DNA from 2 places in the Lonsdalea quercina genome. Region 2 is predicted to be linked to the other one. Evidence: predicted binding sites of a transcription regulator. Region 2 holds the regulator's gene; the other holds the start of a gene.
What was found. Region 2 encodes LexA, which represses DNA repair genes until DNA is damaged. Its sites were predicted from a motif close to TNCTGTATGTACATACAGNA; they were not measured.

Region 1 (15,041 bases), on a different contig from region 2:
CGAGAATATTCGTCAGGGGCTAGTAAAGTACGACCCTGCCCATGCAGATACTTATAACGAGAACGCCCGCATGTATTCCGAAAAAATTAGAGCCATGGATGCCCCACTGCGCGAGCGACTCGCGCGCATTCCAGCGGAGCAGCGCTGGTTAGCGACCAGCGAAGGCGCATTTAGCTATCTCGCCAAGGATTACCATCTGAACGAGATCTATCTCTGGCCGATCAATGCTGATGAGCAAGGCTCGCCGCAGCAGGTTCGCCGGGTGATCGATCAGGTCCGTCAAAAACACATTCCCGTTATTTTCAGCGAAAGCACCGTTTCCGATAAACCAGCACGCCAGGTAAGTAAAGAAACCGGCGCCAAATACGGCGGAGTGTTATATGTCGACTCTCTGTCCACTCAAGACGGACCGGTTCCCAGTTATCTGGACCTGCTTCGGGTCACGGTCGATACCATCGCTAAAGGATTCGAACGATGAATCAATCGGCAGAGGCAACAACTGATCAGCTGTCGTTGGAGGTACAGTCCGTTTCTGTCACTTACAATAACGGTCACCAGGCTATCCGAGATGCCTCCTTTTCATTGACCGACGGCACGATTTGCGCGTTGGTCGGTGTCAATGGAAGCGGTAAATCCACTCTGTTTAAAAGCATTATGGGACTAGTGAAGCCCACCAGCGGAGAGGTAAAACTTAATCGGCAACCTATCGCTTCCGCACTGAAACAAAACCTGATTGCCTATGTACCGCAAACAGAGGAAGTTGACTGGAATTTTCCAGTACGCGTTTACGACGTCGTCATGATGGGCCGCTATGGGAAGATGAACTTCCTGCGAATACCGGGAGCGAAAGATAAAGCTATCGTTGCGGAGGCGCTTGAACGTGTCGGGCTTTCTAGCCTACGCGAACGTCAAATCGGCGAGCTGTCCGGCGGCCAGAAAAAACGAGTTTTTCTCGCGAGGGCGCTGGCTCAACAGGGGAGCGTTTTATTGCTCGACGAACCGTTTACCGGCGTAGATGTTCAAACGGAAAATGCCATCGTCGACCTGCTACGCGCTTTACGGACAGAAGGTCATCTCATCCTTGTCGCCACCCACAATCTCGGCAGCGTGCCGGAGTTCTGCGACCAGGTCATTTTGGTCAATCAAACCGTTCTCGCCTCAGGTCCCACTCATAGCACGTTTACGCAGTCCAATCTGGAGAAAACCTTTGGCGGTGTACTTCGTCATATCAACTTGGGGGGGGCCAATCTGCACGCTGACGACGATAGTCGCTGCGTAACGGTATTAACGGATGACGAACGTCCCGCCGTGTTTTACGGTTCGACCAAAAGCGATCCACCGACGTTTAGCCAGCAGCCGGGGGAGAAAAAAACGCCATGAGCGAATTACTCCTTCCCTTTAGCTACGACTACATGGTGAAAGCCATCTGGGTCAGCGCGATGGTCGGCGCCGTCTGCGCGTTCCTCTCCGCCTACCTGATGCTCAAGGGCTGGTCTTTAATGGGCGACGCCCTGTCCCATTCGGTCGTGCCGGGCGTCGCCGGCGCCTACGCGCTGGGGCTGCCTTATGCGGCTGGCGCGTTTTTTAGCGGAATGCTGGCCGCATTGGCCATGACGTTCGTCAGACAAATAACGCGCCTGAAAGAAGATGCTATTATTGGCTTTATTTTTTCGACTTTTTTCGCCATAGGGCTACTGATCATCTCGCTCAACCCAACGTCCATCAATGTCCAGTCAATTATCTTTGGCAATATTCTGGGCATTGCTGATGAAGACGCTTTGCAGGTATTGGTGATCATTGTCGTCACCTTCCTCATATTATGTCTGCGGTGGAAAGATTTACTGGCGGTGTTTTTCGATGAAAACCATGCCAGTTCGCTTGGCTTGTCGCCGATGAGACTGAAAATACTGTTTTTTACCTTGTTGAGCGCCTGCACCGTCGCCGCACTACAGACCGTAGGCGCGATTCTCGTCATTGCTATGGTAATTACGCCGGGCGCGACGGCGTATCTGCTGACCGACAGATTTGGTTACCTGATTTTAATCTCCATCGCCGTAGGAACCCTGACGAGCGCGATGGGCGCCTATATCAGTTTCTTCCTTGACGGCGCCACCGGCGGCGTTATCGTCACGCTACAAACGCTGGTGTTCCTGATAGCTTTTGTGTTTGCGCCAAAACATGGCGTGCTGGCTGCGCGTCGCCAACGCAGACGGGCCAGCCGGGGAGAGAACCTATGAGTCTGATACATTGGATTACCGACCCGCTGAGCTACCCTTTTATGCAACGCGCCCTGCTGGCGGCGGTCATCACTGGCGTTGTTTGCGCCGTCCTGTCCTGCTACCTGGTGCTGAAGGGCTGGTCTTTAATGGGAGATGCGATTTCCCACGCCGTGCTGCCGGGGATTGTGCTGGCCTTTTTACTCGGCATGCCACTGGCGATAGGGGCTTTCGCCTCCGGCCTCTTCTGCGCAGTCGCCACCGGCTATGTAAAGACCCATTGTCGGGTGAAGGAAGATACCGTTATGGGGATTATTTTCTCCGGTATGTTCGCGCTGGGACTTGTGATGTTTGCGCGTGTCGACAGCGACCAGCATCTTACCCATATCCTGTTTGGCAACGTGCTGGGGATTTCAGCGAGTGACTTATGGCAAATCGTCATTATCGCTGCCGGCACATTGACGATCGTGCTGCTGCGCCGCCGGGACTTCATGTTGTACTGTTTCGATCCTAACCACGCCCGCGTGATCGGACTGCCGGTTAAATGGCTGCACTATGGGCTGCTGTGCCTACTGTCGCTGACTATCGTCGCGTCTTTACAGGCCGTCGGCGTGATTCTGGTGATCGCCATGCTGATCGCCCCCGGTATCATCGCCTATATGCTCTGCAAGACGTTTGACCGCATGCTGATTATCGCGACCACAATATCCGTTTTATCGTGCGTATCCGGCACGCTGGTGAGCTTTTATATCGATGGCGCAACCGGTCCGTGCATCGTCATTATTCAGGCATGTCTGTTTGCCGTCGCGCTGAGCTATCACCAAGTGAAGTCTCGCCGCCCACGCAGCCGCGTTTAATCGCAAAAATTCAGAATGCCGACAGTGACAAAAGATGACGGTTGGCGGTATGGTGAATCCAGCGCCGTATATTTAACCCAAACTTTCATTGCCCTGCCCGTCGTCAGTCCAAACGCATCATAGCGATGGACGGCGACGGTGACGAGCTCCAGAGGACATAAACCGCTAACGTAACGATATATCGCGTCATTCCAACAGGAGGTTTCTCTATGTGGCACTCGATCGGTCAATTATTGGCAGAGCATTTGGGGCCGGGAGAATTACGGGATCGCAGGGAACTGCCAGGCGGAGAAATTCATTCCGCATGGTATCTCCGTTATGGCAAGCACGACGTCTTTATCAAAAGTGACTCACGGGAAATGCTGCCGAAATTCCGGGCGGAAGCGGAACAGCTCGAACTACTGGCCCGCAGCGAAACGGTGCACGTTCCTAAGGTATATGGCGTCGGCAGCCACCGAGACACCAGCTTCCTTCTCCTGCAATATATCGAATTCAGGCCGCTGGATGCGCACGGCGCTTGGCGTCTCGGCGAACAGCTGGCGCGCCTGCACCAGTGGAGCGAACAACTCCTGTTTGGCTTTGACTTCGATAACGACCTCTCCACCACCCCGCAGCCGAATGCCTGGCGCCGCCGCTGGTCCAGTTTTTTTGCCGAACAACGAATCGGCTGGCAACTGCAACTGGCGGCAGAAAAAGGGATGTCTTTCGGAGATATCGATGCGTTGGTGACCGTTGCAGAACAGAAACTGTCTGGCCACCAGCCGCCGCCGTCGCTGCTGCATGGCGATTTGTGGTCTAACAACTGGGGGAACAGCGCGGGTGGCGTGTATTTGTTCGACCCAGCCTGTTATTGGGGCGATCGGGAGTGCGATCTGGCGATGCTGCCGCTCTATCCGGAACTGCCGCCGCAAATCTATGACGGTTACCAGAATGTTTGGCCGCTGGAGAAAGGGTTTGTGGAACGGCAACCGATTTACCAGATTTACACTTTGCTCAATCGCGCGAATTTGTTCGGTGGTAAGTGCATCGCTGCGGCGCAGCAGGCGATCGAAGCACAGCTACAGGCAGCGGATATGGCGTGAGTCGGGCTGCTCCCCGACTCGCGTCATCAGGCGATCAAACCGATAACTTTGAGCACGACATAGCCAATGACGCCGACGATAATCGGCAATATGTACAGCGGGAAGAACTGCAACAGAATGGTATGACGCGGAAGTTTGACCCGGTTTTCCAGCTCGTCACGGGTTTTGCCGTCGTTGCCTTTTGCGTTTTCCAGGATCATCTGATCCTCCAGCCCCTCACGAATATGTTTCACCCGACGAGAAAGGCGCGCACCGGAGACCTGCATCGCTAACCCGACAAAGATTAAAATATAAATAAGCCAGAACATCAGAGTCGGCGAGGAGAATAATCGGCTAAAGTCCGGCACCGGCGAGTTATACCAAAAGAGATTGAGAAACGGCGTATTGAAGCGAAGCACTTCCACGACCAGGTGCAAAAAGTCTTGCATGACCCCATTAATCCCCTGCTTTCTCTCCGTGAAGTCATAAATGACATTCGCCAGCGAAATGATCGTAGAAAGCACGGCCGGAATAAAAATGAGCCATCCCGCAATACGTTTGACCACGGCGATGAGGCCTGCCTGTTGATACGTCATGAGTTCCCCTTGATGAGTGACGCAGCCTAAATATCTCGATGAGATAACACATAGTGTAGACACATAAAAACCGTTAGCAGGGTACTTCAGGTTTCCAGCGAGTCAACGTTTTCTTGCGGGATGGCCTTTTGAAGCAATGATTTAGCGTATAACTGGTTTATAATTGCAATTCTTTTCGATTTTGTTTCCATCACAGGAGCCCAGCCCTATGCCTGCCATTTACCCTATTAACGCGGCCATTTTCGATATGGACGGATTGCTGATCGACTCCGAGCCGTTCTGGGAGCGTTCGATACACGAGGTCATCAGCGGATTGGGCGTGGATATGTCATCAACCGATGGCATGCCGGACCTGCTGGGCCTGCGCATCGATATGGTAGTTGCACTCTGGTATCAGCACTCCCCTTGGAAAGGCCCGAGCAAAGAAGAGGTCACCACCCGCATTATCAAACGTACCATTCAGTGCGTGGAAGAAGCCCGTCCTTTGTTACCCGGTGTGGAGCAGGCGTTGCAACTGTGCCGCAGTCAAAATCTGAAGATTGGTCTGGCTTCCGCCTCCCCGCTGTTTATGTTGGAGCAGGTGCTGGAGATGTTTAATCTGCGGGATTATTTCGATACGCTGATGTCCGCCGATCAACTCCCCTATAGCAAGCCACATCCCGAAGTTTATCTGCGCGCGGCGCAGGCGCTGGACGTATCCCCACTCGCCTGCGTCACACTGGAAGATTCGGTCAATGGCATGATCGCGACCAAGGCCGCCCGCATGCGTTCTATCGTCGTTCCGGCAGCAGAGATGCGCCACGACCCGCGTTGGGCATTAGCTGACGTTAAACTGGCGTCGCTGCAAGAGCTCACCGCGGCCCACATTTACTGAACAACTCTGCGGTGCTCCGTCAACCCGAAGCACCCGTCAATCCTGTTCCTCTTTATCCTTCCCATCCCTGTTTTCCTTACAGAAAATAGGGATGTCATCCGCATCGTCAAAAAAGATTTTAACAAGTATATCAAACTGTTAATGAGAACGAATTTGCTTCTCTTTTCACATTTTTTATCCCGCCGATATGCTACGCTTACTATCGATATATCACCAATACAACGGAGATGGTTTCATGATGATGAAAGCAGCAGTTGCAAAAGCCTTCGGACAGCCTCTGGTTATCGAGCAGGTGCCGGTACCGGAAGTGGGTCCAGGTCAGATATTGGTTAAAATTGCCGCCACCGGCGTATGCCACACCGATCTCCACGCCGTAGAAGGTGACTGGCCGGTCAAACCCAATCCGCCATTTATTCCGGGCCACGAAGGTGTGGGACACGTGGTGAAAGTCGGCGCGGGCGTCACTCACCTGAAAGAAGGCGATCGCGTGGGCGTTCCCTGGCTGTATTCCGCCTGTGGACACTGTGACTACTGTTTGGACGGTTGGGAAACGCTGTGTGAAAAACAGCAGAACTCCGGATACTCCGTCAACGGAAGCTTCGCAGAATACTGCCTCGCCGATGCCAACTATGTCGGTATCCTGCCGGACGACGTCGAGTTTAATGAAATCGCCCCGATCCTATGCGCAGGCGTAACCGTTTATAAAGGTCTTAAAATGACCGACACAAAACCGGGCGACTGGGTCGTTATCTCCGGTATCGGCGGTCTGGGTCATCTGGCTGTTCAGTACGCGAAGGCGATGGGCCTAAACGTCGCAGCCGTCGATATCGACGATAGCAAGCTGGAGTTCGCCAAACGTCTGGGCGCGACCGTCACCGTCAACGCGAAAAACACCGATCCGGTGGCCTATCTGAAAAAAGAAATCGGCGGCGCGCACGGCGTTCTGGTCACCGCAGTTTCTCCGAAAGCATTCGAGCAGGCCATCGGCATGGCCCGCCGCGGCGGTACCATCGCTCTGAACGGCCTACCGCCGGGTAAATTCGACCTGTCGATCTTCGACATGGTGCTGGACGGCATTACCGTTCGCGGTTCCATCGTTGGGACGCGTAAAGACCTGCAAGAGTCACTAGACTTCGCCAGCAAAGGCAAAGTGAAAGCGAATATCGCCGTTGAACCGCTGGAAAATATCAACGACATTTTCGCTCGCATGCATGCCGGTAAGATTGAAGGCCGTATCGTCGTCGATCTGTCGCTGTAATCGTCTCTTCCCCGTGGATTCACCACGGGGATACCTCTTTTCCTGCCGCCCAGGCCCCTACGTTCCCGCTTACCAACCTCACAATAACGGCTTCAAATCGCCTGTTTACGAAGCCTGATATCATAAAGAGTTACGCCGTCACGCCTTTAACCTCTCGTCGCAATATTTTATACTGTATAAAATGACAGCCTCCAGAGATATCGCATGACCGCCGAAGGCCACCTTCTATTCGCTGTTGCCAGCGCCATTTTCGCCAAAAAAGCAGAGCTTTCTCCCGCCCTTGCAGCCGGAGACTGGTGGCATATTATCCCTGCGGCCATGTTGACCTCGTTGTTGCCGGATATCGACCACCCTAAATCAGTATTGGGACAACGTTTGAAGTGGATCTCTGTCCCGGTAGCGCGCCTGTGTGGACATCGCGGCTTTACTCACAGCCTGTTAGCCATCATCGCCGGGCTGTACTTTATCCACACTCAGCTCCCCGCGAGTTGGCCTGTGCCCGGCGACGTCTACCACGCCATGATAGTGGGCTATCTCAGCCATATCGTTGCGGATATGCTGACGTCTGCAGGCGTACCGCTACTATGGCCGTGCCGCTGGCGATTCCGCTTCCCTATATTACAAAGCCAAAAAGGCAATCAGCTGGAACGGATGCTATGTTCAGGGCTGATTGTGCTGTCGTTATGGCAGCCCCAGAAGTCGCTGGAAAGCTGGAACTATCCTCAACCACCGAAATGGCTCCAGGGCCTTAGCATACAACTCCACCAGCTACTCACCCCACAACGCAGCACCTCACTGCGTTTTTAGGTGCAACCTGCCCAGTTTGCCGGTAACACCCGTTGAAAAGACCTGTTATTCTAGCGCGCTTGCCTCCTCGGCCGGGGAGCAAGATAAAAGATAACCAACGAGGGAGAAGTGGAGATGAATCTTCCGCTCATACTGAATGTCATTGTTTTCGCCCTGCTACTGATTGCGCTGAATTACTGCGGCAACGCGCGCTGGAGTCTGGCGAAGAAAGTGCTGCTGGGTCTGGTGCTAGGCGTGTTGTTAGGCCTGGGATTGCACCTGGTCTACGGCAATAATGCACCCGTGATTGCACAGTCGATTGCCTGGTTCAATATCGTCGGCAATGGCTATGTCCAACTACTGCAAATGGTCGTCATGCCGCTGGTCTTTGTGTCTATTCTAAGCTCGGTGGCGAAGCTGCATAACGCCTCGTCGCTGGGAAAAATCAGCCTGCTGACCATCGGCACGCTGCTTTTCACTACGCTGATTGCCGCGCTGGTCGGGGTTTTCGTCACCAACCTGTTCGGACTTAACGCCTCAGGGCTGGTGCAAGGCGCTCAGGAAACGGCTCGACTGTCTGCAATTGAGAACAACTACGCCGGTAAGGTCGCCGATCTCTCCGTACCGAATTTAATCCTGTCGCTTCTCCCCAAGAATCCGTTCGCGGATCTGACCGGCGCCAGTCCGACAGCCATTATCAGCGTGGTCATCTTCGCCGCGTTTCTGGGGGTCGCCGCGCTCCAACTGCTGAAAGATGACGCTGAAAAAGGCCAACAGGTCTTGATCGCCATCGATACTCTTCAGTCATGGGTGATGAAGCTGGTGCGACTGGTCATGCGTCTGACGCCTTACGGCGTGCTGGCGTTGATGACCAAGATGGTGGCCAGCTCCAACCTACAGGAGATCATCAAGCTCGGCAGCTTTGTGGTTGCTTCTTATCTGGGACTGGCCATGATGTTCGTCGTTCACGCCCTGCTGCTCTCGCTGACCGGCATCAACCCGGCTCGCTTCTTCCGTAAAGTTGGCCCGGTACTGTCCTTTGCCTTTACCAGCCGCTCCAGCGCGGCCACTATCCCACTGAGTATTGAAGCGCAAACCCGACGTCTGGGCATCCCGGAGTCTATCGCTAGTTTCGCCGCCTCGTTCGGCACCACCATCGGTCAAAACGGTTGTGCGGGGTTGTATCCGGCCATGCTGGCGGTGATGGTCGCACCAACGGTGGGCATCAACCCGCTGGACCCGGTTTGGATCGCCACGCTGGTGGGCATCGTGACCATCAGTTCCGCCGGCGTGGCTGGCGTGGGCGGCGGCGCGACCTTCGCGGCATTGATCGTCCTGCCCGCGATGGGGCTTCCGGTCACGCTGGTGGCTCTGCTTATTTCAATCGAACCCCTGATTGATATGGGGCGTACCGCGTTGAACGTCAGCGGCTCGATGACGGCGGGAACGGTGACTAGTCAGTTACTGAAGCAAACCGACAAACAGGTGTTTAATTCGCGGGAAGACGTGGAATTAAAGCAGCAGTAAGTTTGATCTTTCGCGTTTAAAAACCAAAAAGCCGAACAAGATGTTCGGCTTTTTTTGTTGCTCGACCCAGGTTAGCTTTGAGGATGAGTATCGTATTCCTGACAGCTTTGGAAGCCTTTATTCAGGACATGACCCGTTTCATCGAAGCTGACGAAGTAGTACTGTATTTTCTTGTCTTTTGTCCCCAGGATATAGGTATTACAGGTACCACGAGCATTAATCATTGTGGCCTGGGTAGAAGCTGGGCCTGCGATTTGATTGACCTGTTGTTTGGTCATCCCTTTTTTGACGTCTTTTACCACCGGCTTGGTGAAATAATTCTCTGCACGGTCATATGCCGTACAACCAGAAAGGAGCACCAGCCCTGCAGCAATACACATTAATAATCGATTCTTGTTCATTGCATTACCTCTTTTGGTATTAGTTAGTTTAAGGCTAGATGGCAAAAGGCGGTTTTTCAACCCGACGTCAATGCTTTAATGACCTGATAATGGGTAAGAAAATAGGTCTCCCTGGGCAATCCTAGCCCGTTCGCTTATTCTTTTACTCCGTGGGAAGTCACGTTAAACTGAGACAATCCTATTAATTATGCTGCCGTATCAATAAGTTCAGGAGAGGCGAAATGTCACTACAGCAGAGCATCATTCAGGCACTAGGCGTCAAAAACACGATTGACCCCGCACAGGAAGTCCGAGTCAGCGTTGATTTTTTAAAGAATTATCTCAAGGCCCATCCTTTCGTCAAAAGCTTGGTGCTCGGCATCAGCGGCGGCCAGGATTCCACGTTGACGGGCAAAGTCTGCCAAATGGCCATCACAGAGCTTCGCGCAGAGACCGGCAACTCGGCGTATCAGTTTATCGCTGTTCGCCTTCCCTATGGCGTACAGGCTGACGAGCAGGACTGTCAGGACGCAATTCAGTTTATCCAGCCGGACCGCGTCTTGACCATCAATATTAAACCTGCCGTAGATGCCAGCGAAGCGACGCTCCGAGAACTCGGCATTGAGCTGTCTGATTTTGTGAAGGGCAACGAAAAGGCGCGTGAGCGCATGAAAGCGCAATACAGCATCGCCGGAATGAATGCCGGGCTGGTCGTCGGAACGGATCATGCAGCAGAAGCCGTTACCGGCTTTTTTACCAAATACGGTGATGGCGGAACGGATATTAACCCGATCTTCCGGTTGAACAAACGTCAAGGTAAGTCCCTATTGAAACTTCTCGGGTGCCCTTCCCATCTTTATACCAAAGCCCCGACTGCCGACCTGGAAGAAGATCGTCCTGCATTACCTGATGAAGTTGCTTTGGGCGTCACCTACGAGAGTATTGACGACTATCTCGAAGGTAAGAAAATCGATCGGCGCGACGCAGCGATCATTGAGGACTGGTACCGCAAAACGGAGCATAAACGCCGTCCGCCGATTACCGTTTTCGACGATTTCTGGAAATAACAGAACTTCAACTGCATCAAAATCAGTGTCCTCTCTGAAACTTTTACGGCAGCCAGGCTGCCGTTTTCTTTTCTGTGCGTCCCGTAGGCTTCAAGTCATACAATTGCGACTACACTGTGAGTCAAAGTTCTAACGTGAGATAACTATGATGCGCCGCCCTCCACCGGGTAAACGAATTCAGCGCGAGATTCGCACTGTCGGACAAATGATCAAACTGTATGCCAAATCTCATCCCGTTCTCGATGGCAATGACCACTACACGGTGCTGTTTCGCTATGCGATCAACCGTCTCAATAAATGTTATTTCGGGGAAGAAAAACCGGCCTGCAAGCAGTGTCCAATCCACTGTTATCAACCGACCAAACGTGAAATGATGAAACTCATCATGCTTTGGTCAGGACCGAGAATGCTGCTGCACCATCCCGTGCTTGCTCTCAAGCATCTTTGGGACGATCGCCGTCCGGTACCGGAAATTCCGCGAGCCAGGACGAAAACGCCACGTTTACAGGACGGCTTTCCAGAGGATTCCGTAAAAGAAAAAGGCCGCTAAAGCGGCCTTTTCGTTTACTTACAACTTACTCAGTCTTTAGGTGAAGCATTCTCAACCCGACTTTTTAACTTCTGCCCCGGACGGAATGTGACCACACGGCGCGCCGTAATCGGAATATCCTCGCCTGTTTTTGGGTTACGTCCCGGCCGTTGGTTTTTGTCTCGCAGGTCGAAATTGCCAAAACCTGACAACTTGACTTGCTCGCCATTTTCCAAGGCACGACGAACTTCTTCAAAAAACAACTCGACTAGCTCTTTGGCATCCCGTTTACTCAGCCCAAGCTTTTCAAACAGGTATTCTGACATTTCAGCTTTTGTAAGCGCCATAGGTTTAATCCCTCAAGGATGCTTGGAATCGCTGTTTCAATGCTGCCACGCATTTCGTGACTGTGGCGGCAATTTCCTCTTCTGCCAGTGTACGAGCGGTATCCTGCAATACCAGACTAATAGCCAGACTCTTATATCCGTCTTCTACGCCCTTGCCCCGGTACACATCAAACAAGTTTACGCCAACTAACTGATTTGCGCCAACTTTCTTGCACTCAGCCAGAATATCTCCTGCAGGCACGTTTTCAGCGACCACAACGGCGATATCGCGACGGTTAGCCGGGAAGCGAGAAACATCAGCCGCTTCGGGCACAACACGGTCTGAAATTTTGTCCCAAAGCACTTCAAATACGACGGTGCGACCGTTCAAATCCAACTTCCGTTCCAGTTCTGGATGAATAACACCAATGAAACCAATGTGTTGCCCATCCAGGTAGATCGCGGCGCTTTGACCTGGGTGTAGCGCAGGATTCGCTTCAGCTCTGAACTCGACGGCGGAAAGTTTACCCGTCAAAGCCAGCACAGCTTCAAAATCACCTTTTAAATCATAGAAGTCAACTGGCTGTCGTGCCAGGTCCCAATGCTCTTCATATCGGGAACCTGTGATCACACCTGCTAACATCATTTCCTGACGGATACCCTGCTCCGCGTCTCTATCGGGCACAAAACGCAATCCGCTCTCAAAAATACGGATACGACTCTGTTGACGATTCTGGTTATAAACGACTGCGCCCAGCAAACCAGTCCACAGCGATAAGCGCATAGCGGACATATCAACCGAGATAGGGCTAGGCAGAATCAGCGCTTCTTCGCCAGGATGTACCAGTGCCTGAATTTTTGGATCAACAAAGCTATAGGTAATCGCTTCCTGATAGCCGTGGTCCACCAGCATGGTCTTAACGCGTTTCAGAGAAAGATGAGCTTCACGGTGGCTCGTCATTTTCAACGGTGCCAGCGCAGCTTCGTTAGGAATATTGTCGTAGCCGTAGATACGAGCGACTTCCTCAACCAGATCTTCTTCAATCTCCATATCGAAACGCCAGCTCGGCGCGGTCGCCTGCCAGCCGTCGGCGGTACGCGTTACCTGGCAGCCCAGACGTTCGAGAATATCGCTCACCTTGTCGTCAGCAATATGATGGCCGATCAGGCGATCTAATTTTTCACGACGCAGCGCAATCGTAGCGCGAGCAGGCAGGTTTTTATCGTGCGTCACATCAATTACCGGGCCGGCTTCGCCGCCGCAAATATCCAGCAGCAAACGCGTGGCGCGTTCCATGGCTTGAGATTGCAGCTCTGGATCAACGCCACGCTCATAACGATGAGAAGCGTCCGTGTGTAAGCCGTAGCGGCGCGCGCGACCGGTGATCGCCAACGGATTGAAGAAGGCGCATTCCAGCAAAACGTCCTGCGTTTCTTCATTCACCCCCGAGTGCTCGCCACCGAAAATACCGGCCATTGCCAGTGCTTTGCTGCTATCGGCAATAACCAGCGTTTCTGCGTTCAGCTTCGCATCGTTACCGTCCAACAGACGCAACATTTCGCCTTCCTGCGCGGTGCGAACCGTGATGTTCCCGTCCAGACGGGCAAGATCAAACGCGTGCATCGGCTGGCCAAGTTCCAACAGAACGTAGTTGGTGACATCGACAACCGGATCGATGGAGCGGATACCGCAGCGACGCAGTTTTTCACGCATCCACAGCGGTGTGGACGCTTTCACATTGATCCCTTTCACCACGCGGCCGAGGTAACGAGGACAAGCTTCCGGGGCTTCGACACTGATAGGGAAAGTGTCAGTGATTGTCGGTTCGACGGGCGTGATTTCCGGCGCGTTGAAGGCAACACCATTTAACACGGCGACGTCACGCGCGACGCCTTGCAGGCTAAGACAGTCCGCTCGGTTAGGCGTTACGCTAATCTCGATAATGTTGTCATCCAGATTCAGATACTCGCGCAGGTCAGTCCCAATCGGCGCATCAGCGGGCAGTTCCAGAATTCCGTTATGGTCGTCGGCAATGCCCAATTCAGAGAAGGAGCACAGCATCCCTTCAGACGGTTCACCACGAAGCTTGGCGGCTTTAATCTTGAAATCGCCCGGCAATACCGCGCCGATGGTCGCCACCGCCACTTTCAAACCTTTACGGCAGTTAGGCGCGCCACAGACGATATCCAGCAGTCGTTCGCCGCCTACATTCACTTTGGTGACGCGCAGTTTGTCGGCATTAGGATGCTGTTCACACTCGACCACTTCACCCACAAACACACCGTTAAACGCACCGGCGGCAGGCTCTACGCCGTCAACTTCCAGACCGGCCATAGTGATTTGTTCAGATAAGGCTTCGCTGCTGATAGCTGGGTTAACCCATTCCCGTAACCAGAGTTCACTGAATTTCATAATGCTATTCCTGCCTTATTTAAACTGTTTGAGGAAGCGTAAATCGTTTTCAAAAAAAGCGCGCAGATCGGTCACGCCGTAGCGCAGCATGGTCAGTCGTTCCATCCCCATGCCGAATGCGAAACCGGAATACACGTCCGGATCGATGCCAACATTGCGCAGAACATTCGGATGCACCATCCCACAGCCCAGAACTTCGAGCCATTTACCGTTTTTTCCCATGACGTCCACTTCGGCGGACGGTTCGGTGAACGGGAAATACGAAGGACGGAAGCGAACCTGTAAATCTTCCTCAAAGAAGTTACGCAGAAAATCGTGCAGTGTGCCCTTCAGGTGGGTAAAGCTGATGTTTTTATCCAGAATCAGTCCTTCCATCTGATGGAACATCGGGGTATGTGTCTGGTCGTAATCGTTACGGTAAACGCGGCCCGGCGCGATGATGCGAATAGGCGGTTGCTGCTTTTCCATCGTTCGGATCTGCACGCCGGAGGTTTGTGTCCGCAACAGGCGTTTGGCATCAAACCAAAACGTATCGTGGTCGGCGCGAGCGGGATGGTGGCCGGGGATGTTCAGCGCGTCGAAGTTATGATAATCATCTTCTATCTCGGGTCCCGATACGACGGAGAAACCCAGCTCGCCAAAGAAGGTTTCAATGCGGTCGATGGTGCGCGTAATCGGGTGCAGACCGCCATTTTCGATAGTTCGTCCCGGCATTGATACATCAATGGTTTCCGCAGCAAGGCGAGCATTCAGTTCAGCGCTTTCCATTGCCTGTTTACGGGCATTCAGCGCCTCCTGAACTTCCTGCTTGGCCTGGTTGATTACAGCACCCGCTGCAGGACGCTCTTCAGCAGGCAGCTCGCGCAGCGAGGTCATCTGAAGGGTTAAGTGACCTTTTTTGCCCAGGTATTCCACGCGCACAGTTTCCAATGCGGCGATATCCTGCGCCTCTTCTATGGCTGTTCTGGCTTTAGCAACCAGTTCTGCGAGATGTTGCATTACATTCCTCTTCTTCTGCCTCTACGGCCACGGTGATGATTGGAAAAGTATGATTCTCAGTGCATCTGATAGTACGACTTGTATGGTCCTGGGCCTTTCCCTGACCAATAAAAAAGCCTCCACAAGGGAGGCTTAAGCGCTACTTTTCGTTT
Region 2 (15,041 bases):
CGATGAGAATCGCAGCCCCTGGCTCTGTATCCTGTAGCAGCTTCATCAATTCCGATCGATGTAATGCTGCACCCGAAGTGGACTGACCCCACCCCGGTAGACGATCCTGCCCTATAGGGCCTCGTTCGTTCATCGAACTGAATGACCCGCAATCTGACCCACAAATTCCCCGATACGAAGGGATAAATCAAAACGCATCGGAAAAGATTTTCACGCCAACTTATTGAATCGCAACAACATAGGGATTGATAAGGAGGCATAAAAAAGGAAATGTGGTGCCCGGACTCGGACTACGCCGTAGGCGTTGAACAGCGCGGTTTACGCGCTGGCCCCAAAGGGGTGAGCCGCTTGCGGCGAATAATCGAACGGAGTTCGATGGAGAGTCCATACTCCAGATAGCAAAAAACCAGCCATCAGGCTGGTTTCTTTAATAAGTGGTGCCCGGACTCGGAATCGAACCAAGGACACGAGGATTTTCAATCCTCTGCTCTACCGACTGAGCTATCCGGGCAACGGGGCGCATTAAACCGTATTGGTTCCGCGCCGTCAACGGCTTTATGGGAAAACAGCGCTGACTGGTGACTTTTCAGTCAAAGACACGCTATCTGATATATATCAAAGGACTGGCTTAACTCAACGCGCCGTTTTGGCGGCAACACGCGATGCGCAACACGTCTTCCGCCAACCGTTTGGCGACGGCAATATCGGTTATTTGACGCTTCACCAGCAGTTTGCTCAGGCAACCCTCCAAAATCAGCTCCATCTGCTGTGCGACCATCGCAGGATCGTCTGTTTCCAATTCGACCAGCAGCGCCTTAGTGTAGTGGTAAGACGCCTGTTTTTGTTGCTCGGCCAGTTGGTGGATAGGGTGGTGAACGTCAGGGTAAAAACTGCAGGCTGCGATGAATAAACAGCCCGGGTAGCGCCCTTGTTTAACCGCTTCGTGCAGGACGTGATAACGCGCCAAGAGCTTTTGCTCGACATCACGCGATTCGTCCAGCATCAGTCGTCTGCGCCAACCATCGATTTGCTGGCTGTGATAGCGCAGGCTGTCATACAGCACCGCTTCGTCATCCGGCCAGAAGGGAGCCAGCTCGTCCACAGAAATGTGCAGACTGTCGGCCAGTTTTTCCCGTGTCATGGCGGTGAAACCATGCTGTTCCAGCAAGGTCAGCGCATGCTCCAAAACTTTTTCCCGTTGCATGGGGCCCCCTCTCAGTGCGTGACCGTTAATCAACAAGTGTCGTTGACGGAGATAGTTTCTGCAAATGCGATCGGAACTGCGCCGCGTCCATAAAACCAGTAATGCGCGACCCCGGAATTTCTTTGCCAGAGGCGTCGAAAAACAGAATGCTTGGCAGGCCCAGTACCTGCAACCGCGTCAGTAGGGCGTTCTGCTCGGGCGTATTCGCCGTCACGTCGGCTTGCAGTAGCCGCAGGCGCGACATTTGACGCTTAACTTCGCCGTCGCTGAATGTGACCCTCTCGAACGACTTACAGGCCGCGCACCAGTCGGCATAGAGATCCAGCATAGTTATCTTGTTGCTGTCGCGAAGCGCGGCATTCAACTCATCCACAGTATTAATCGGCGAGAAAGCGGTGCCGGAAGAGGATTCGGTAGGCGATGTGGCCGAGGTGAACACCCAGTCTTGTATTGGTCGTACGGAGATAAGCGCGCCGAGCAGTAATAAGACCTGTAGACCCCGAATCCATCCGCCTCGCCCACGGAGACTGAGGGCGAACGCCCAGCCGAAGAAGGCGACGCCGAGGAGTCCCCATAGTCGCCAGGCCCAATCGTCGCCGAGCAGACGCGTCAGCAGGAATACGGGTAGCGCCAGCATCGCGAAGCCACAGGCCTCTTTAATGTGGTTCATCCAGGGGCCGCTCTTCGGGAGGATGCGGTTGCCGAACAGGGTGACGCCGATTAGCGGCAGCCCCATCCCCAGCGCATACAGGTATAGCGTACCGCCGCCTGCCAGCATATGGCCGCTTTGGGCGATATACAGCAGCAGCGCGCTGAGTGGGGCGGTGGTGCAGGGCGAGCAAATCAGACCAGCGAGCGCCCCCATCAAAAAGACGCCATACAACGAACCGCTTTCCTGTCGGTTACTCCAGTCAACGAGTCGCGTTTGCATGGCGGAAGGTAACTGCAGGTTAAAGAGCCCGAACATGGAAAGCGCCAACAGAGTGAACATCAACGCCAACCCTATTAACACGTAAGGATGCTGTAACGCCGCCTGAAAGCGCAGACCCGCCGCCGCCACGACCAATCCCAGCAGCGTATAGGTGAGCGCCATGCCTTGCACATAGGCGAAGGCCAGCAGCAGAGTGCGTCGAGCGGAAAGGCGTTCCCGCCGTCCCAGAATCAAGCTGGAGATCAGTGGGTACATCGGCAGCACGCAGGGTGTAAAGGCGATCCCGATACCAATCAATATGGCCCACCACGGCGAAAACGGCAGCGGTGGCGCGGTAGACAACTTTTCCCCCGTATCCCATTGGCTAAGCGGGATGCTGTGCTGCTCCGGCGGATAGCAGAATCCGGCATCGGCGCAGCCCTGATAGCTGACCGTTAAGGTGCTGCCCTGTGGGATCCCGTCCAAAGGAATATTCAGTTGCAGGCGGTTTCGGAAAATATCGACCATGCCGAAAAAAGCGTCCTGATGACGTTCGGCCGCCGGAAAATCAACCTGTGTGAGCCTTGTGCCGCCTGAGTGAATCACTATTTTTTGGCGATACAAGTAATAGCCGGAGTGGATGATCCACTGAAGTTTTAACTGCTTCCCCTGTTGCTGGAAGTCGAAGACAAACGCCTGCGCGGCGGGTAGAAAACGAGACGTTTGCGCACGTCCGAAGGGGTTGTCGGCAGGTGCGACAGCGGTAAAAAGCAATGTGCCGAATAGGATAATCAGCGTAAAGAAGCGTTGAGCCATGAGAGATAATCGTTATCGCCGTCGTGAACCGGGAGCGCCAATAATTCCGGCGTTTGGTAGGGATGCTGCTGTTTCAGCAACGTAAACAGGTCTTGAAGGTGCGCCTGATCGCTTTTCAGCATCAGCTGGATTTCCTGCTGTTGCTCCAGTTTACTTTCCCAGCGATAAAGCGACGTGGCGCCTGGCAATAGCGTGACGCAGGCCGCCAGTTCGGCTTCCAGCGCGGCGGCGGCTAACTCTCTGGCGCTGGCGTCGTCGGGAGCCGTACACAGTACCACCACGGCGTCGCAGGCATTGGGTTCAGACATAATGACCTCAGCAGCGGAAACGTGAAATGTCGCCACACTATACCTTGAGGCCAGCGTGAGCGTAAGCGCGGATCGTGTTGAAAATAGACGCTTCAGGAAGTGGGGGAAGGTCACAGAATCTCCCTTCGCCGCCGAGTGTCGGGGCGAAGGGAGCGGAGAAGGTTACTGCGGTTCGTTTTCGTCAGTGTAACGTTTTGCTTTGTAGGCCGGGTGCATCAGGTTCTGTACGGAGAAAATATCGTCCAGCTCAGCTTCGGTCAGCAGGCCGCGTTCCAACACGACTTCACGTACGCTTTTTCCGGTTTCGGCGCAGATCTTACCGACGATGTCGCCGTTATGATGACCGATAAACGGGTTAAGGTAGGTGACGATGCCGATAGAGTTGAATACGTAGGACTCACAGACAGACTGATTGGCGGTGATGCCGTTCACGCATTTTTCCAACAGGTTGTAGCAAGCGTTGGTCAGAATGTGGGTGGACTCAAACATGGCCTGTCCGATCACCGGCTCCATCACGTTCAGCTGTAGCTGGCCTGCTTCGGCCGCCATCGTGACGCAGGTATCGTTGCCGATCACCTTGAAGCACACCTGATTGACTACTTCAGGAACAACCGGATTGACCTTCGCCGGCATGATGGATGACCCGGCCTGCAACTGCGGCAGGTTGATTTCATTAAGACCGGCGCGCGGCCCGGAGGAGAGCAGGCGCAGGTCGTTACAAATTTTCGACAGTTTGACCGCCAGGCGTTTGAGCGCGCTATGCACCATGACATAAGCGCCGCAGTCAGATGTGGCTTCAATCAGGTCTTCCGCGGAAACGCAGGGCAGGTGGCTCACTTCGGACAGTTTTTGCACAGCCAATTGTTGGTAGCCGTCCGGCGTGTTCAGCCGGGTGCCGATCGCCGTCGCGCCCAGGTTTACCTCCAGCAGCAGTTCTGCGGTGCGCAGCAGGTTTTTGTTCTCTTCCTGCAGCAGAATGTTGAAGGCGTGAAACTCCTGGCCCAGGCTCATCGGCACGGCGTCTTGCAACTGGGTCCGTCCCATTTTCAGGATGTTTTCAAACTCTTTAGCTTTGCGCTCGAACCCTTCTCCCAGATGCGTGTTGGCATCAACCAGTTTCAGGATCGCGTTGTAGAGGGCGATACGGAAACCGGTCGGATAGGCATCGTTGGTCGACTGGCACTTGTTCACGTGATCGTTGGGATTGAGGTATTGGTATTCGCCCTTTTGGTGTCCCATCAGTTCGAGACCGATGTTAGCCAGTACTTCGTTGGTGTTCATATTCAACGAGGTGCCTGCTCCGCCCTGGAAGACGTCCACCGGGAATTGATCCAAACATTTGCCGTTGTTGAGCACTTCGTCGCAGGCGCGAATGATCACGTCGGCGATTCTACGCGGGATGGTCTGCAGTTCGCGGTTGGCCATTGCCGCCGCCTTTTTCACCATCACCATGCCGCGGACGAAATCGGGGACGTCGCTGATTTTCTGATTGCTGATGTAAAAGTTTTCAATAGCGCGAAGGGTATGGATGCCGTAATAAGCATCGGCGGGTACTTCTCGGCTGCCTAACAGATCTTCTTCGATACGGATATTGTCTGACATAAAGAGCCTTCTCTTACTCTTCTATAAGTTAGCATTTATACAGCTTATCGTAATGCATTTTCCCATTCGGGATGGTGTATTTGACCGATACTAACGGCTATCGCATTATTATATTCTTAACCTGTACGTGAAATAGTCGCCTTGATCACATCTGGGCATTCCATTGTCTGTCTCCTGAGTGAATCGTAACGAATAGTCACGCCGTGTGACTATAGGTAAAAACGTTAGCAGCCAAAAAAAACACGCGCATAGGTTGAAAAGTAGCGTATGAGCTACCATTTCAACCGTAATGTAACGAGATGATGGGCGCGTTGAATGCGCACCGAGAGCTGTTTATGACTGCGCCGATAGCATATTACGAGCGCTGGTTTTAGGAATATACTTTTTATTAATACGTTAAATATCAATTACAGGAGCACCGGGTGCGCTGGATACCTTTAATACTGATTTTCCTGTTGGCCTACATTGAAATTTTCATTTTCATCCAGGTCGCCCATGTGCTGGGTATCGCCATTACGCTGCTGCTGGTGGTGTTTACCTCCTGCCTCGGCGTTTCACTGGTCCGCAATCAGGGAATCAGAACCTTTATTCAAATGCAGCGAAAAATCGAAGCGGGAGAAAGCCCGGCGGCGGAAATGGTGAAAAGCGTTTCGCTGGTGATGTCGGGATTTCTGCTGCTGGTGCCGGGGTTCTTCACCGACTTCCTCGGCCTGCTGCTGTTGCTGCCAGCGTTGCAAAAGCATCTGACGCTGAAACTGATGCCGCATTTGCATCTCTGGCGTTCGCGCTCGTCGGGTCCGGACGGAGCGCAGGGCGATGTCTTCGAGGGCGAATATCAACGTAAAGATCAACGCCCTGAACGCATCGAAAAACATGATGAAAATGACGACCGCTGATTCAGGCGGTCTTTTTTTATTAGCTATTTGATCTGTTGAGTTTTTTTCACAGACCGTGAAAAAGTGCGAACAAAGAGAAAAAATTTTACCTTTCTCCCTTGAAGCCCGTCGAAACGTCCCCACTTACTTTTGCACCAGGTCGGATATAAAAGCATATCCGGCATGTTACCTAAACTGACATGGACTTTCTCAAAGGAGAGCTATCAATGAAAATTCGTCCATTGCATGACCGCGTTATCGTCAAGCGCAAAGAAGTTGAATCAAAATCAGCTGGCGGCATCGTTCTGACCGGTTCTGCAGCGGGGAAATCTACCCGTGGCGAAGTCCTGGCTGTAGGTCATGGGCGTATCCTGGAAAACGGTGAAGTTAAACCGCTGGATGTGAAAGTTGGCGATACCGTTATTTTCAATGATGGTTATGGCGTGAAGACAGAAAAAATCGACAACGATGAAGTACTGATCATGTCCGAAAGCGACATCCTGGCAATCGTTGAAGCCTAATCGTGCGTAATCCTCTGAACTGAACGAATTTAAGGGAAACAACCAATGGCAGCTAAAGACGTAATTTTCGGTAACGACGCTCGAGTAAAAATGCTTCGCGGCGTGAATGTACTGGCTGATGCAGTTAAAGTCACCCTGGGGCCGAAAGGTCGTAACGTAGTGCTGGATAAATCCTTCGGCGCTCCGACCATCACCAAAGACGGCGTGTCCGTCGCCCGCGAAATCGAGCTGGAAGACAAGTTCGAAAACATGGGTGCTCAGATGGTTAAAGAAGTGGCTTCCAAAGCGAACGACGCTGCGGGGGACGGTACGACTACCGCTACCGTACTGGCGCAGTCCATCGTCAACGAAGGTCTGAAAGCCGTTGCCGCGGGTATGAACCCGATGGATCTGAAACGCGGAATCGACAAAGCCGTTATCGCCGCGGTCGAAGAATTGAAAAAACTGTCTGTGCCTTGCTCTGACTCCAAAGCCATCGCTCAGGTAGGTACCATCTCCGCTAACGCCGACGATACCGTGGGCAAGCTGATTGCCGAAGCGATGGAAAAAGTCGGTAAAGAAGGCGTGATCACCGTTGAAGAAGGCACCGGCCTGCAGGACGAACTGGACGTGGTTGAAGGTATGCAGTTCGACCGTGGTTACCTGTCTCCTTACTTCATCAACAAGCCGGAAACCGGTTCTGTTGAGCTGGAAAGCCCGTATATCCTGCTGGCTGATAAAAAAATCTCCAACATCCGCGAACTGCTGCCGGTACTGGAAGCTGTTGCCAAAGCAGGCAAACCGCTGCTGATCATTGCTGAAGACGTGGAAGGCGAAGCCCTGGCGACTCTGGTGGTGAACACCATGCGCGGCATCGTGAAAGTCGCGGCTGTGAAAGCACCGGGCTTTGGCGACCGTCGTAAAGCCATGCTGCAGGACATCGCTACGCTGACTGCGGGTACCGTGATCTCTGAAGAAATCGGTCTGGAGCTGGAAAAAGCAACGCTGGAAGATCTGGGGCAGGCTAAACGCGTCGTCATCAACAAAGACACCACTACTGTAATTGACGGTATCGGTGAAGAAGCGACTATCCAGGGCCGTGTTTCTCAGATCCGTCAGCAGATTGAAGAAGCGACCTCTGATTACGATCGTGAAAAACTGCAGGAACGCGTAGCGAAACTGGCTGGCGGCGTTGCGGTCATCAAAGTCGGTGCGGCTACCGAAGTTGAAATGAAAGAGAAAAAAGCGCGCGTTGAAGATGCCCTGCACGCGACCCGTGCCGCGGTTGAAGAAGGCGTGGTTGCCGGTGGTGGTGTTGCGCTGGTTCGCGTAGCGAATGCAATCCGTTCACTGACTGGCGAAAACGAAGATCAGAACGTGGGTATCCGTGTTGCGCTGCGCGCGATGGAATCTCCTCTGCGTCAGATCGTCGCCAACGCCGGTGAAGAGCCATCTGTTGTTGCCAACAACGTGAAAGCGGGCGAAGGTAACTACGGTTACAACGCCGCTAGCGAACAGTACGGCAACATGATCGACATGGGTATCTTGGATCCGACCAAAGTAACGCGCTCTGCTCTGCAGTACGCTTCTTCTGTCGCTGGCCTGATGATCACCACCGAATGTATGGTGACAGACCTGCCGAAAGAAGATAAAGCAGACTTAGGCGCTGCTGGTATGGGCGGCATGGGCGGTATGGGCGGCATGATGTAAGATGCGTTAAGCATCGCATCATCGCTTAGGAGGCGGCTGACGGCACCTATAACGCCAGCATCCCTCCAAGCCCTGATAGCCAATAAAGAACGACCGGGTCAACATTACCCGGTCGTTTTTTTATGTCTTGCCGCGGTTCGTCTTGTTTACGCTGTCATTCAACTCAAGTCGACGATCAGCGCTGCATCAGGCTACTAAGTTTTATTGACTCAAATTCAATTTTTTAAGCTACGAAACAGGCGGTTAAATAACCCTTACAATTGGGGGGGGAATAAATGAAAGGCCGTGGCTGTCGCGAGCAAAAAAACTGTCTAATAGATGGCAGGCTAAATTGTTTTTGAGGATCACCATCGGCGCGAAATATAGCGAAGAGGGTAATTAATCAATGAAACGGCAGAATCTTTAGGGAGACAGTTCATGCTTTCCCAGTTGCCCACAAACCAAAAACTATTTCTAAGGGGGGCGATTGTCCATTGCGAAAGTATGGTTTTTTGTCCCTATAATCAAACAATTAGCAATTTTTATCGCAAACTGCTCTAATCCCGAAAGGTGAAAATAAGCCACGCTATTAATAGCGGGATTTTTATTGTATTAATAGCCCATAAGGCGGGCAATGGCGCGTGAATATGCCATGGCGTGATGGCATTGAAATATCATGAAATTCGGATGAGCGGCCGGTGATAACGCTTGATCCTGACTTCTTTGGCTCGATAACGCCATATTTGCTTCCGGCGCGTTTAATAGCATAACGAGTGTATGAAAATCATGCAGATCATTAATCCCAAGGGCATAACAACTCATCAATGCGCTATTCTACGCTACAATGGAAACCGTTTACTTTATTTACTAAACCCAAGGCGAGGAGGGGGCAATGACAGATGAGACGGTAGATCTCCTGCGCCCGGTGACCTGGTGCGAGTTCACAGATGTCCCTGCCGCAGTCGCCGAATGGCTCGCCTATCGAGACTCAATGACTGCGCGATTGGAGACCCATTGCCGGCGTCTCGACGTGGAGGTCTCCCACGAAGGTTTTATCTCGCCATCGGCCTTAGGGGAGGCGTTGCCGCTATTGCCCGTCAGCGAACGCTTCTGGCTTCGGGAAGTGACGCTGTATGGTGACGGTAGACCTTGGTTATTTGGCCGTACGGTGATCCCTGAGCGCACGCTGCAGAAATCAAACCAAGCGTTGACGCAGATTGGGCGTGTGCCTCTCGGACGATATCTGTTTCAACACGGCGCGCCGGAACGCGACTTTATCAATCCCGGACATCGCGGCGATCTGTGGGCTCGCCGTTCACGACTGCGGTTGGCGGGCCATCCTTTATTGCTGACAGAAATTTTTTTGCCTGATTCCCCTATTTATTCTCCGCTCAGTTCTGATGCTGAACGGTAGAGAGGAGACGATGAGTTGGAACGAATTTTAACGACGGGACGATGGATGGTGTATTGTCGCCTGATGCGGATCGATAAGCCGATAGGCTCTCTGTTGCTGCTGTGGCCGACGCTGTGGGCGCTATGGTTGGCGGGACGCGGCGCGCCAGCAAGCTGGACACTCTGTGTGTTTGTGCTGGGCGTATTCCTGATGAGAGCTGCGGGTTGCGTCATTAACGACTACGCCGATCGCCATTTTGATGGTCATGTTAAGCGTACCGCATCGCGACCCTTACCCAGCGGCATGGTCAGTGAGCAGTCCGCGAAAACGCTGTTCGTGATCCTGGCGCTGGTCGCCTTTGGGCTGGTGCTGACGTTAAACTCCACGACGATCTGGCTGTCGGTCGTCGGGCTGGCCTTGGCCTGGGTTTATCCCTTTATGAAGCGGTTCAGCCATCTGCCTCAGGTTGTGCTGGGCGCGGCTTTCGGTTGGTCGATCCCCATGGCCTATGCCGCCGTTAGCGAGTCGCTACCTGTCAGCTGCTGGCTGATGTTTTTCGCTTATCTGTGCTGGACCGTGGCCTACGACACCGAGTATGCGATGGTCGACCGCGATGACGACCTCAAGATCGGCGTGAAGTCGACGGCTATCCTGTTCGGTCGTTACGACACCGTTATCATCGGCGTGCTGCAACTGTTGATGCTGGGGGCGATGGTAATTTTAGGGCGTATTTCCGACCTCGGCGCAGTGTACTATGGGTCGTTGCTGGCGGTAGCGGGGCTGTTTGTTTATCAGCAGACGCTGATAGCGGGGCGGGATCGCGATAATTGCTTCAAGGCTTTTCGCAATAACAACTTTGTAGGGATGGCGCTGTTCGTCGGGATAGCGCTGAGTCTCTAGAGAAAGGCCTGCGGCCGACTTGCCGCAGGCACATGCCGTATTATTCCACTTGTTTATTCTGTTGCACCGTCGGCGCCGTTACGACTACGGCGGGGCTTTCGATCGTTAACCTGACTTCCGGTGTAATCACGTCGCCCAAAATCGCATAGATCGCCTGCACTTTTTCCAGCACGGCATCGCCGCTGTCGCTGATATATCCTTCGCTGCGCAGCGTATTGACCAGCGTAGAAAAGACCGCTTTATCAAAGAACTCCGGCGCGTTGATACCGTGCAGGAGGGACAGGCGCTGCGCCATCGCACGGCTTTCTTTCTCCAGCGTACCGCGATTGATCGTCGGGTCGCCCTTCAGCAGCAGGAAGGTGATGGCGTATCGCTGTAGCGTTTCGATAACGCCAGCGGCCAGCAGCTGCAATGGGCGGCTACGCTCGCTATTCGGCGTCAGGTTTTCGCCGTCTAACTCGATCAAGCGTTGATTCGCCAGCTCGGACGTCAACGCCTGCAGGACATCGGCCAATTGCGCCGTTTCGTAATGCAGGAACAGCTCCGCTTTCAGCAACGGATAAATCAACGTCACCTGGCGTAACAACTCGGTCTGAGTAATGCGCCGATGGTGCACGATAATGCTGGCGACCAGAGAAGGCAGGATCAGCAGATGCTGAATATTGTTGCGGTAATAGGTCATCAGCACAGCCTGATCGCTAGGAAGGCTGATGATGGTACCCAGCTTGTCGTTTTCGACCGTAAATTTGTCCATCTTCAACGCATGGTCGATCAGTTCGGCAGGCGTCTTGTTCGGCGTCGTCGTGTTTTCGGTATACGGCACGTTGCGCATCAGTTGCAGATAGCATTCTAGCTGTTCTTCCAACTGCGTACGGGTCATTGCGCGCTGGGGCGACACCAGAAGGGCGGTTGAACACAGATTCATGGCGTTGGCCGCCGCAGCGTTGTTGATACGTACCATGATGTCGGAGGCAATGTCCTGCACGGTAGGCGTCAGCCAGGCGGGGCGCTGCGCTTCGATTGGGTCGATGGCGTCGCGCCACTGCGGAACCTTGTTGTTGAGATAAGTCATCAGCGGCAGCGGTTCGCCAAAGTTGACGTAACCCTGTCCCAGATTACGCAGCTTGCGAAGTCCGCGCACCATCTGGAGAAACCCTTCTTTTTCCTTGGTGGCGCCGCGCAGCTCTTTGGCGTAAGTGCCAACTTCCATCACATGCTCGTAGCCGATGTAAATCGGAACCAGCGTAATGGGTCGCGTGCCGCCGCGCAGCATGGCCTGAAGCGTCATAGCCAGCGTGCCTGTTTTTGGATCCAGCAGGCGACCGGTGCGCGAGCGTCCGCCTTCCACGAAGTACTCTACCGAATAACCACGGGTGAACAATTCGCCGAGATACTCGCGGAACAAGGTGGAATAAAGTTTGCTGCCTTTGAAGGTTCGGCGGATGAAGAATGCGCCGAGGCGGCGGAAGATAGGACCCGCCGGCCAGAAGTTCAGGTTGATTCCTGCGGCAATGTGCGGCGGCACCAGCCCCTGGTGATACAGCACGTAAGAAAGCAGCAGGTAGTCCATGTGGCTGCGGTGACAGGGAACATAAACGATTTCATGGCCGTCTTGAGCCAACTGCCGAACGCGTTCAGCGTTATGGACGTTAATCCCTTGATACAGCCGGTTCCAGGTCCAGCCCAGTACGCGGTCCGTCAGACGCACCGCTTCATAGGAGAAGTCGGCGGCGATCTCTTCCAGCATCGCAATTGCGTTCTGCTGGGCTTTCTCACGCGAGATTTTCTTGGCTCGGGCTTCGTCATCCACCGCTTTGGCGATGGCTTTCGATGACAGCAGTTTCTTGAACAGCTCCTGTCTGACCGGCAGGCGCGGACCGACGGCGGCCAGTCGCAGACGAGCGAAATGCATACGCGCCACGCGAGCCAGTTTGTGGGCGATGGAGTTATCCGTGCCGTGCTCTGTCGCTATATAGCGTAGGGATACTGGCGTTGAGAAACGAACGAAGCTGTCGCGTCCCAGCCACAGAACCGCAAAGAATTTTTCGATGCCGTTCAGCAGGCGCAGCTGAGGCGCTTCCTGCTGATGCCCTTCGCGCCCAGGCGAGCGGCCGAACATGACTGAAACCGGCACCATCTGGACATCCAGCGACGGATTATCGCGATGCAGATCCAGATAGTCGTGGAAAAGCTTGATGGATTTCTCTTTGGGCACATAGTAGCGAAATACGCGCGGGCCATTATTGACGAATACGTAGCTCGGCAGCGCTTCCCCGTCGACAATCAAGGGTTCGAGTGGGTCCTGCAGCCCCAGCGCGAGGCACTTTTCACGCAGCGTCAGTAAGTCTGCTTTGGAATTGTAGGGCAGAACGTAGAAAATAGGACGTGTAGGATCGATATCCAGCTCAGCGATCGGATCCAGAGGAATAATTTTGCTCTTTACCAAAAGTTTTAGAGGGAAATTCAATAGCTTATAGTATATTTTACGCCAACCTGACATAACAACTGAGAACCTCTTATTAGCAATGCGCCGCAAGGATAACAGAAACCTTATCGGATATCTGTGGTCATGAGACAATGGGGTAACGCCAAAATTGCGTTCGAAACTAAATAAAAAGGGAGTAAGCAAGGATCATGAATAAGGCGACCGGGATTACCCGCCTTGTCAAGGCAACGGGCTATTCGTTGCAAGGACTCAAACAGGCATGGAGGCATGAAGCGGCCTTTCGTCAGGAAACCATTCTTACTCTGGCAGGCATCATTATTGCCTGTTGGTTGCCAGTTTCAATATTAGAACGGTTATTGTTGATTGGCGCGGTAGTGCTGATTGTGATCGTCGAGTTGCTGAATAGTGCTATCGAAGCCGTGGTGGATAGAATTGGCAAGGAATATCATGAGCTTGCGGGGAGAGCGAAAGATTTTGGGTCAGCTGCGGTGCTGGTGGCTTGTCTGTTGGCGGCCGTGGTCTGGGGTGTCTTGCTGTGGGGCCATTTTGCGTGATGGCTCTCATGAATGACGCCAAAAAACAAGGCATAACGCGATTTCTCAGTTCCCATAGGCAGTTTCCCTGTATATACTCACAGCGAAACTGTATAAACAACCAGGGGGCGGAATGAAAGCTTTAACGACCAGACAACAAGAGGTTTATGATCTTATTCGCGATCATATTTCACAAACCGGTATGCCACCCACCCGAGCAGAGATCGCTAAGCAGCTGGGATTCCGCTCTCCTAATGCCGCTGAAGAACACCTAAAAGCCCTATCCCGTAAAGGCGTGATTGAGATTGTCACCGGTGCATCCCGCGGTATCCGTCTATTGATGGAAGAAGAGTCGCTCGGTCTTCCCTTGATTGGTCGCGTTGCAGCAGGGGAACCTCTCCTGGCTGAACAGCATATCGAATGTCATTATCAGGTCGATCCGACCATGTTTAAGCCAAATGCCGATTTCCTGCTGCGAGTTAGCGGTATGTCGATGAAAGACATCGGTATTCTGGATGGCGATTTATTGGCTGTGCATAAAACGCAGGATGTTCACAACGGTCAGGTTGTTGTGGCGCGCATTGAGGACGAAGTCACGGTAAAACGATTGAAGCAGCAGGGCAACAAAGTGCAACTGTTAGCTGAAAACAAAGATTTTTCACCTATCGTGGTCGATCTGAGCAAGGAAAATTTTTCTATTGAAGGACTAGCCGTCGGCGTCATTCGCAATAGCGACTGGAGTTGATAGGCCTGCTTGCTGAACGCCCCGTTTATGCATCTTCCGTTACGTTTGGTCTTTCTTGCTGAACGTAACGGGCAAAACCGAAGCAAAGCCAAACATTATTCACCGCCTCAGTCCCTTCTCCCACCTCTAATTTTTTCCTAAGATTCCATTCTCAGTATCGCCGTTCGACACTGATAAGGCCGACTCTGAAAACGATACGCTGCTCAGCGTTTTTTGATGACGATACTGTGGTCGTGGTTGCAGCTGTCGCGATGGTCGCAGGCTTCGATTTTCCTGCACTCAACGCACATACCGTGCGCTTCGACTACACTGTGGCGTAAGGAGAATCCCGTCTGGACCGCGATCTGCCGCAATATCTCTTCGATGCCTTCCGTGGGGCTTTCCGTTACCTGGCGACAACGGTCGCAGATAAATAGCGCCGAGGTATGGCTGTGTTCTTCGAAATGGTGGCACAGCACGTAGCTGTTGGTGGATTCCACTCGGTGGATAAATCCTTGTTCGAGCAGGAAATCCAACGCGCGGTAAACGGTGGGGGGCTTAGCCTGAGGTTCAGCGACACGGAGCAGATCCAACAAGTCGTAAGCGCTGATGGCGCCGGGCTGTTGGGCCATCAGACGCAGTACTTCCTGACGCTGCGGCGTAAGTCGCACGTTGCGTTGCTGACATAGTCGTTCAGCCTGAGCAAGAAGTTTGGTCGGATCGGTTGAATCCATTGCTGTAACCCTGAAGAAAAGTGGTGAGGATAATGGTTTATCTTACCATGACTCCGCAAAAACGCCGAGTCAGGCAGGGAAAGCGCTACACCACCAAATCGATCAGCAGGGCCCGCCCCGGCGTTTTCGCCTGCAGGGCGATGGCCGTTTCCTGTTGGATAAAAGCCCCGTCGCCGCAACGCAGCATTTTGCCCTCATCGACTTGGCAGCGGATGCCAAACTCACCGTGAATAGACTGAACGTAGGCGCGGTTTCCCTTCAAGGCATGCGTCAGCGATTCTCCTGCGGCCAGATCAAGATGGTAAACCCAGACCTGTTGTCTTAGGTGTAGGCTGCCATTTTCATCATCTGGGGAAGCCAGCAACTGACAGTGCTCGCCGTTCAGAGACATACGCTGTAGCGAGAGG

Region 1: a site for LexA is predicted at 7,033-7,052, ahead of BLU64_RS03285 (metal-dependent hydrolase). Genes of this name have one in related genera too.

What each region holds. Positions count from the first base shown of each region.
Region 1 covers NZ_FNQS01000002.1:80,351-95,391, reverse strand. Annotated here, with positions in the region: gene BLU64_RS03325 (metal ABC transporter substrate-binding protein) at 1-478, shown strand, start outside; gene BLU64_RS03320 (manganese/iron ABC transporter ATP-binding protein) at 475-1,380, shown strand; gene BLU64_RS03315 (metal ABC transporter permease) at 1,377-2,237, shown strand; gene BLU64_RS03310 (metal ABC transporter permease) at 2,234-3,073, shown strand; gene BLU64_RS03305 (fructosamine kinase family protein) at 3,283-4,155, shown strand; gene BLU64_RS03300 (YniB family protein) at 4,182-4,730, opposite strand; gene hxpB (hexitol phosphatase HxpB) at 4,939-5,604, shown strand; gene adhP (alcohol dehydrogenase AdhP) at 5,846-6,862, shown strand; gene BLU64_RS03285 (metal-dependent hydrolase) at 7,067-7,669, shown strand; gene BLU64_RS03280 (L-cystine transporter) at 7,784-9,175, shown strand; gene osmE (osmotically-inducible lipoprotein OsmE) at 9,247-9,576, opposite strand; gene nadE (ammonia-dependent NAD(+) synthetase) at 9,798-10,622, shown strand; gene BLU64_RS03265 (nitrous oxide-stimulated promoter family protein) at 10,771-11,172, shown strand; gene ihfA (integration host factor subunit alpha) at 11,202-11,498, opposite strand; gene pheT (phenylalanine--tRNA ligase subunit beta) at 11,503-13,890, opposite strand; gene pheS (phenylalanine--tRNA ligase subunit alpha) at 13,906-14,889, opposite strand; Phe leader region at 14,996-15,041, opposite strand, start outside.
Region 2 covers NZ_FNQS01000011.1:18,694-33,734, reverse strand. Annotated here, with positions in the region: tRNA gene BLU64_RS14085 (tRNA-Phe) at 436-511, opposite strand; gene dicD (division control transcriptional repressor DicD) at 629-1,204, opposite strand; gene BLU64_RS14075 (protein-disulfide reductase DsbD) at 1,230-2,930, opposite strand; gene cutA (divalent cation tolerance protein CutA) at 2,906-3,238, opposite strand; gene aspA (aspartate ammonia-lyase) at 3,401-4,840, opposite strand; gene BLU64_RS14060 (FxsA family protein) at 5,263-5,736, shown strand; gene BLU64_RS14055 (co-chaperone GroES) at 5,943-6,236, shown strand; gene groL (chaperonin GroEL) at 6,282-7,925, shown strand; gene ubiC (chorismate lyase) at 8,797-9,318, shown strand; gene ubiA (4-hydroxybenzoate octaprenyltransferase) at 9,334-10,197, shown strand; gene plsB (glycerol-3-phosphate 1-O-acyltransferase PlsB) at 10,238-12,697, opposite strand; gene BLU64_RS14030 (diacylglycerol kinase) at 12,829-13,197, shown strand; gene lexA (transcriptional repressor LexA) at 13,310-13,921, shown strand; gene zur (zinc uptake transcriptional repressor Zur) at 14,125-14,634, opposite strand; gene BLU64_RS14015 (pirin family protein) at 14,720-15,041, opposite strand, start outside.